DNA from 2 places in the Pleomorphomonas sp. PLEO genome. Region 1 is predicted to be linked to the other one. Evidence: riboswitches for the same ligand, from Rfam matches in the RefSeq annotation. Region 1 holds a riboswitch; the other holds the start of a gene.
What was found. Region 1 has a riboswitch for cobalamin ahead of AB6N07_RS07025 (CbtB-domain containing protein). Riboswitches for the same ligand answer to the same signal wherever they lie in the genome.

Region 1 (3,274 bases):
ACGATATGGTCGCCCGGCCGCAGGTTGGCCCTGGTTCCGTGGAAGAAGGATTGCGCAAACACGCTGGCCGAAGCTGACATAGGCACAAGGCTCCCCGTTTATTGTTGACGCCGCCGCCGTTGGCACAGAGAGCCTTCAGGTCGCCGGTATCAGGGTTTTTTGAAAGCGATGGGTCGCTACGATGAATTGCCGGCTGACGCCCTTCGGCATCCAAAGCGCATCGTCAAAGGTGTCTGTGAGGTGCCAGCCCTCCCGCTGATAGAACCTTTCGGCGCGGCTATTGCCGGCCGTGCAAAGCAGTTCGGCCTCCGACACCCCATCGGCGAACAAAAGCTGTTCCGCGAACGATAACAACGCATGCGCCGTTCCGGTTCCACGGGCGGATGTGCCGACATAGAGTTTGACGACTTCCGCTGCTTTGACGGAGACAAACCCGATGAGTTCGGTGCCGTCCCTCGCCACGTAGAAGGCGTCTTTCGCCTCTTTCAGCCAGATGGCGAAGTGGCCTTCGGTGCGAAAGGACAACCCCTCGGGCGGCACGAGGGCGGCATGCGCTTCGTGCCATCCCCGGTGCCAGAGCTGGACGATTTTTCCCTGGTCGGCGACCCTAGCCGGATGGATGTCGAGCATGCGGTTTACGCGCGGCCGAGGCGGCGCGCGCCCTGGGGAGCCGCGCCGGACAGCAGCCGCTCGGCGAGGAAGCCGAACAACAGGCCTTGCGCGCCCCAGATGATCGCTTGCAGGCCGAGCGAGGCCAGACGGAAGCGCCAAAGCATGACGGCGGAGAAGGTTTCCGGCACTTCGTTGATCTCGGGCAGCAGCGTCATCACCGCCGCCATGACGGCGATATAGGCAAGGCCGCCGAGGAGGACGGCATTCCAGGCGCCGAGGCGCGCCCAAGTCTGCCGCGCCAGCGCGAAGGCGACGATCATCACCGCGACCGATACCATCAGCATGATGAAGTAGAGCTGGGTGCGGATGACGATAGTCTCCGGGCTGCCGACGGCTGGCGGGTTGGCCGGGTATTTGATCGCCGGCACCAGGATCACCGCGACAAAACCGGCGAGTGCCAGCAGCGCGGCGAGCGGGCGGGCGCCGAGGGCGCTGAAGCGGCCGAGCACCAGCGCGAACACCAGCGACAGGATGCCGCCGAGGGCGGCGCTGTAGACGATGACGCCGGTGAGCAGGCCGAGGCCGGCCTGCGTTGCCCGGCTGACCAGCTCGGGCTCGGCGGCTTCTCCGGCCGCGTGGCTGGCCTGCTCCTCGAAGGCGATGGCGAAATCGACCAGCGGCTCGCCATAGAGGCGGGCGAACAGGAAGGCCATGAGGCCACCGACCACGCCGGCAATCATGCCGCGCAGCAAAAGCTTTCCAGTCATGAAAGACGCCTCAGTGGCAGGGGAAACCCAGGAGGTGGCGGCCGTCGTGCACGAATTCATGCACGTACATGCTGTTGAACAGCGAGGTCGCGCCTTCCTCGGCGCCGACGAAATACACCGCCAGCATCAGTAGCAGACCGGCGAACACGGCCCATGGCAGAACCTCGCCCAGCGGAATGGCGGCCGGCGGCGACAGGGGAGCGGTGCGTGAAATGCTGGACATGGAAAGCCTCCTGGGATTGCGCGTCCCGATGACAGAAGGATGGCGAACAGGTCTGGCTCTCGGGTTTCAGCCCGATTACAGTGGCGCGACCGCTCCGGAGTTTCACCGGCTTCCGCTCAACATCGTCGCTCACCCTCCGCTAAGTGCCGATGCCTGTCAATCGCAAATGATCGATGAGGAATGGGGATGGCCGCTCGCCTGACGCTGATCACAGTGCCGACCGACAACGACCGCCGCGCCCCGCGCTTTCCGGGCCGCGATCGGCTGGACCTGACCTTCGAGAGCTTGCCGGAGACGGTGCGCCGCTGCCTTAGCGAAGCCGATCACCTTATCCACGCACCCGAAATCGCCATTGGCCCCAACGCCACCGTCCGGGTGCCGGCCGAGGTGGCCGAGGCGCTTTCCAATCTCGATTATGGCAACTGGGCGAACCGGACGATGACTGAGATCGCCGGCGCTGATCCCGCTGGCTTCGAGGTCTGGCGAATGGATATGGCGGCGGCCCCGCATGGCGGCGAAGCCATCTCCAGCGCGCGGGACCGGGTCGGCGGTTGGCTGGCCGGGCTGGAGGAACGATCGGGGGCCATCGTAGCGCTGTGCCCGGCGACGATCGTCAGGATCGCCCTCACGGCGGCGCTCGAGGCGCCGCTGTCGATGATCTGGCGCCTCGATCCCATGCCCTGGTCGGCCTGCGAGCTGACGCGCCATGGCGACCGGTGGTCGCTCAGGCTGAGCTAGCTTACCCGTTGCGACGGCCGGTTGCCGTAAATGTATCGGTGTGTTGCTGGGCGCTCAATTATGACGGGTTACGACAAATCGCCACAGCCTCACCATTGAATTTGCCAATTCGTGGTGTTCCCTCGCGCCACTGAGAGTTTCGGTCCGACTCTGAAACCAAGGGGTGACATCATGAGATGCCTTCCGAAGATCAATGGTATCTACTGGCTGTCGCTTGCCGTGGCGAGCGTGTTCGGCGCCAGCCTCGGCGATTTTCTCGCCGATGGGCTCGGTCTCGGCCATCTCAAGGGGCTGCCTTATCTGCTCGGCGACTTGGCGCTCGTCTTGCTGGCCGAGCGTTTCCTGAAATACACCAGCACGCTCTACTTCTGGGCGGCGGTCATCCTCAGCGTCGCCGCCGCCTCCAACGTGGCCAACGCGCTCCATGATCTCCACGTCAGGCTGGCGTCGGTGCCGGTGCTGTGCCTGCTGCTCGCCATCACGGTGATTGTCTGGCGCCTCCGCGAACCGTCGGCCGACGAGCGCGACTTCATCCCGGTGGCCGGCTTTTACTGGGCCACCCTGCTCATGGCCGGCGTGCTCGGCGGCGTGGGGGGCGACGCGGCCGCCTATCCGCTCGGCTTCGGCAACTTCGGGGCGATGGTGGTGTTCGCCATTCCCCTGGGCTTCCTGCTCACCATCGGGCGCAACGGCCTCTACACCGACCTCGGCTTCTACTGGCTGGCGGTGGTGTTCATCGTCGCCGCCGGCACCGCCGCCGCCAATCTTCTGGCCCACGACCTCCACAGCATCGACCTCGGCACGGCAATCAGCGGCGCGGTGTTCGTGGCGTTGATCGTCGCGGTGTACGAGATGAGGGCTTGCAACAAGAGCCTGCGGGTTGGGCTGGTGGGCGAGGGAGCATGAGGAGGCATGAGTCCACATAGGCGCGGGT
Region 2 (3,274 bases), 1.0 Mb from region 1:
ATTGATGGAGACCGGTTCGTCGACAACGATGGAATCGGGCGAATAGCCGTGCTCGATGGCGGTAAGATAGACGAAGGGCTTGAAAGCCGAACCTGGCTGGCGCCGCGCCTCGATGGCCCGATCGAACTGGCTTGCCGCATAATCCTTGCCGCCGACCAGCGCCTTGACGGCACCGTCATTGTCGACGGCAACCAGAGCGCCCTGGCTCGCCTTGTATTTGACGCCCTCCTTGTCGAGCGTCGTGCGGACGGCACTTTCCGCCGCCGCCTGCATGCGGGCATCAATGGTGGTGGTCACCACGATGTCGCTTCGATAGCGCGCGACGTAGCCCGGCAAAAGATCCATCACCCAATCGGCGACATAGTTGGCGGCCGAACCACTCTTGGCCGGGGAGGATGGTGCGCCTACAGCCGTCGCCCGCGCCGCGTCGTCACGACTGACATAGCCTTCGTCGACCATGGCGGCGAGCACGACCTTGGCGCGTGTCGCGGCCAGCTCCGGCGAATTGGTCGGCGCGTAGCGCGACGGTGCCTTGAGGAGGCCGGCGATGGTGGCGGCTTCGGCCAAGTTGAGATCGCGGGCCGACTTGCCGAAGTAGCGCTGCGCCGCCGCGTCGACACCGTAGGCGCCGGCGCCGAGATAGACGCGATTGAGATACATCTCCAGGATTTGCTGCTTGGAGAACCGCCACTCCAGCCATAGGGCGAGCACTGCTTCTTGCAGCTTGCGTTCCAACGTGCGGTCGGGCTGCAGGAAAAGGTTCTTGGCAAGCTGTTGGGTCAGTGTCGAGCCACCCTGCACGACCGAATGCGCGAAGAGGTTGGTGACCAAAGCGCGGGAAAGGCCGATCGGGTCGACACCAAAGTGATGGTAAAAGCGTCGATCCTCGATGGCCACCACCGCTTCGGGCAGGAACGGCGACATTTCGGACAGCTTCATTTCCTCGCCGCCGGTGTCGCCACGATTGGCGATGATCGTGCCCGAGGCATCGACGATTTCCACGTTAGGCGGTCGGGGCGGCACCTTCCAATCGTCGATCTGCGGCATGGTTGCGACGGTGTAGCCGATGACGCCGGCAACCCCGATCAGCCCCCAGATGCAAAGAACGACACCCCAGTAGATGAGACGGCCGAAAAGTCCCATACCGGACCGCCGGCTCCGCTTTGCCTTGCGCTGGGAGGACTTGCGACGACGCGGCTGCTGTTCGGACATCTCCGCCTCCTCGCTGTCGTAGTTCTCGCCATCAAAGCTGGGTTCGATCCGCTCGGATCTCGATGATCGGCCGCTGCGGGAATTGGGCAGGCTTTTGGGCGGCGTGAAGCGATCACCCTCGCGGGCGGAAAAATCGTCCTCGCGGGACGGTGCCTCGAACGTCGGCTCGGCCCGCTCGCGTCGGATGTTCCGTCTGTCGCTCCGCATCGTTCGCCGCAACTCCTTCCATCAGGGCTACATAGCCCGTGGAGCATCCGATTTACCCTAAATGAGGCGGTTTAAGGGGGCGTAAAGGATGGCAGCTCCGCCGCTCGGTTGACTTTGCCTCGCAACAAGCCCCAAATGGCCGGGCGTGACGGTCCCTCCTCCCGGAGGAGGGCGAAAGAGGGAATGCGGAATCGGAAAACTCCGAAAGCCGCAGCTGCCCCCGCAACTGTGAGCGGCGAGCCGGATGCTTAGCGTGCCACTGGTCGAAAGACTGGGAAGGCCGTATCCGGCAACGAACCGCGAGCCAGGAGACCTGCCGCCGCGCATGGATGTCGAGACCGCCGGTGGGGCGGGAAAGGACCTATCATGACGCGTGCCTCGGCGGTTTTCGACCGCCGTCTATTGACGTTTCCGGAGTGCCGGCCATGACGGCATACCCGGTCACCCTACACGTCTGTCTCAGCTGCCGCGCGGCAGGAGATGACGACGCCTGCCGAGCTGGCGCCCGTCTTCATGCCGCTCTTGCCAGCCGTCTCGAGGGACAAAGCGATATTCTGCTTTCCGGCGTCGATTGCCTGTCGGTCTGCAAACGGCCGGTCACCGTCGCGTTGGCAGCGCCGGACAGGTGGACCTATGTCGCCGCCGACGCGGCCGATCCCGACGAAGTGATCGCCGCCGCCGAGCGTTACGCTGCGAGCGACGATGGCCGCGTGCCCTGGCGTGAGCGACCGCCTCTTTTGAAATCGGGCCTCGTTGCCCGCATCCCGCCGCAGCCGGAGACCCGCCGATGAACGTCCAGTCGAAAATCCCCGTCACCATCGTCACCGGCTTTCTCGGTTCGGGCAAGACGACGCTGATCCGCCACGTCATCGAGCGCGCCGGTGGCCGTCGTCTTGCGCTCATCGTCAACGAGTTCGGCGATGTCGGCGTCGACGGTGACATCCTCAAATCCTGCGGCGCCACCGACTGTCCGGAGGATGCGATCGTCGAACTCGCCAACGGCTGTCTCTGCTGCACCGTTGCCGACGACTTCCTGCCGGCCATCGAGGCGCTGACCCGTGGGCCGCGCCGGCCCGATCACATCATCGTCGAGACCTCCGGCCTTGCGCTGCCGAAGCCGCTGATCAAGGCCTTTGACTGGCCGGATGTGCGCGCTCGCCTCACGGTCGACGGCGTCATTGCCGTGGTGGATGCCGCCGCCGTGGCGGCCGGCCGGTTCGCCGACGATCCCGAGGCCGTGCTCGCCCAACGGCAGGATGACCCATCGGTCGATCACGACAATCCACTTGAAGAGGTCTACGAGGATCAGCTTCTCGCTGCCGACCTCGTGGTGCTCAACAAGACCGACCTGCTCTCGTCCGAGGAATTGGCTCGCGTCATACAGGACATCGCAGCTTCGCTGCCGAAGGCGGTGCGTGTCGTGCCGACTTCCGAAGGCGAGATTGCGCCGGAAATCCTGCTCGGCCTGGCTTCCGCCGCCGAGGACGATCTGGCCAACCGGCCAAGCCATCACGACGGTCTCGGCGACCATGATCACGATGACTTCTCGACCTTTGCCGTCGAGGTCGGCGCAGTCAGCGATCCGGAAAGCCTGATGGCCCGGCTGAAGGCAGTGGCCGAGGCGCATGACGTCCTGCGCATCAAGGGCTTCGTCGAAATTGCAGGCAAGCCGATGCGTCTCTTGGTGCAAGGCGTCGGCGGCCGCTTCCGCCATGCCTTCGACAAGCCCTGGCCGTCCGGGCCGCGCCGCAGCGCGTTGGTGGTGATTGGCGAAAGGGGCATCGACGAGACGGCCATCCGCGCCGCCCTCGCCTGACCCAAACGGAAAGGGCGCGCCTTGCACATTCTGGCCGAA

Region 2: another riboswitch for cobalamin. It lies ahead of AB6N07_RS02345 (DUF1636 family protein); the one in region 1 lies ahead of AB6N07_RS07025 (CbtB-domain containing protein).

What each region holds. Positions count from the first base shown of each region.
Region 1 covers NZ_CP166625.1:1,575,447-1,578,720, forward strand. Annotated here, with positions in the region: gene arr (NAD(+)--rifampin ADP-ribosyltransferase) at 1-80, opposite strand, end outside; gene AB6N07_RS07015 (N-acetyltransferase family protein) at 136-630, opposite strand; gene AB6N07_RS07020 (CbtA family protein) at 636-1,379, opposite strand; gene AB6N07_RS07025 (CbtB-domain containing protein) at 1,390-1,602, opposite strand; cobalamin riboswitch at 1,630-1,750, opposite strand; gene AB6N07_RS07030 (histidine phosphatase family protein) at 1,789-2,340, shown strand; gene AB6N07_RS07035 (hypothetical protein) at 2,512-3,246, shown strand.
Region 2 covers NZ_CP166625.1:553,670-556,943, reverse strand. Annotated here, with positions in the region: gene AB6N07_RS02350 (transglycosylase domain-containing protein) at 1-1,419, opposite strand, end outside; cobalamin riboswitch at 1,552-1,755, shown strand; gene AB6N07_RS02345 (DUF1636 family protein) at 1,845-2,210, shown strand; gene cobW (cobalamin biosynthesis protein CobW) at 2,207-3,235, shown strand; gene cobN (cobaltochelatase subunit CobN) at 3,257-3,274, shown strand, end outside.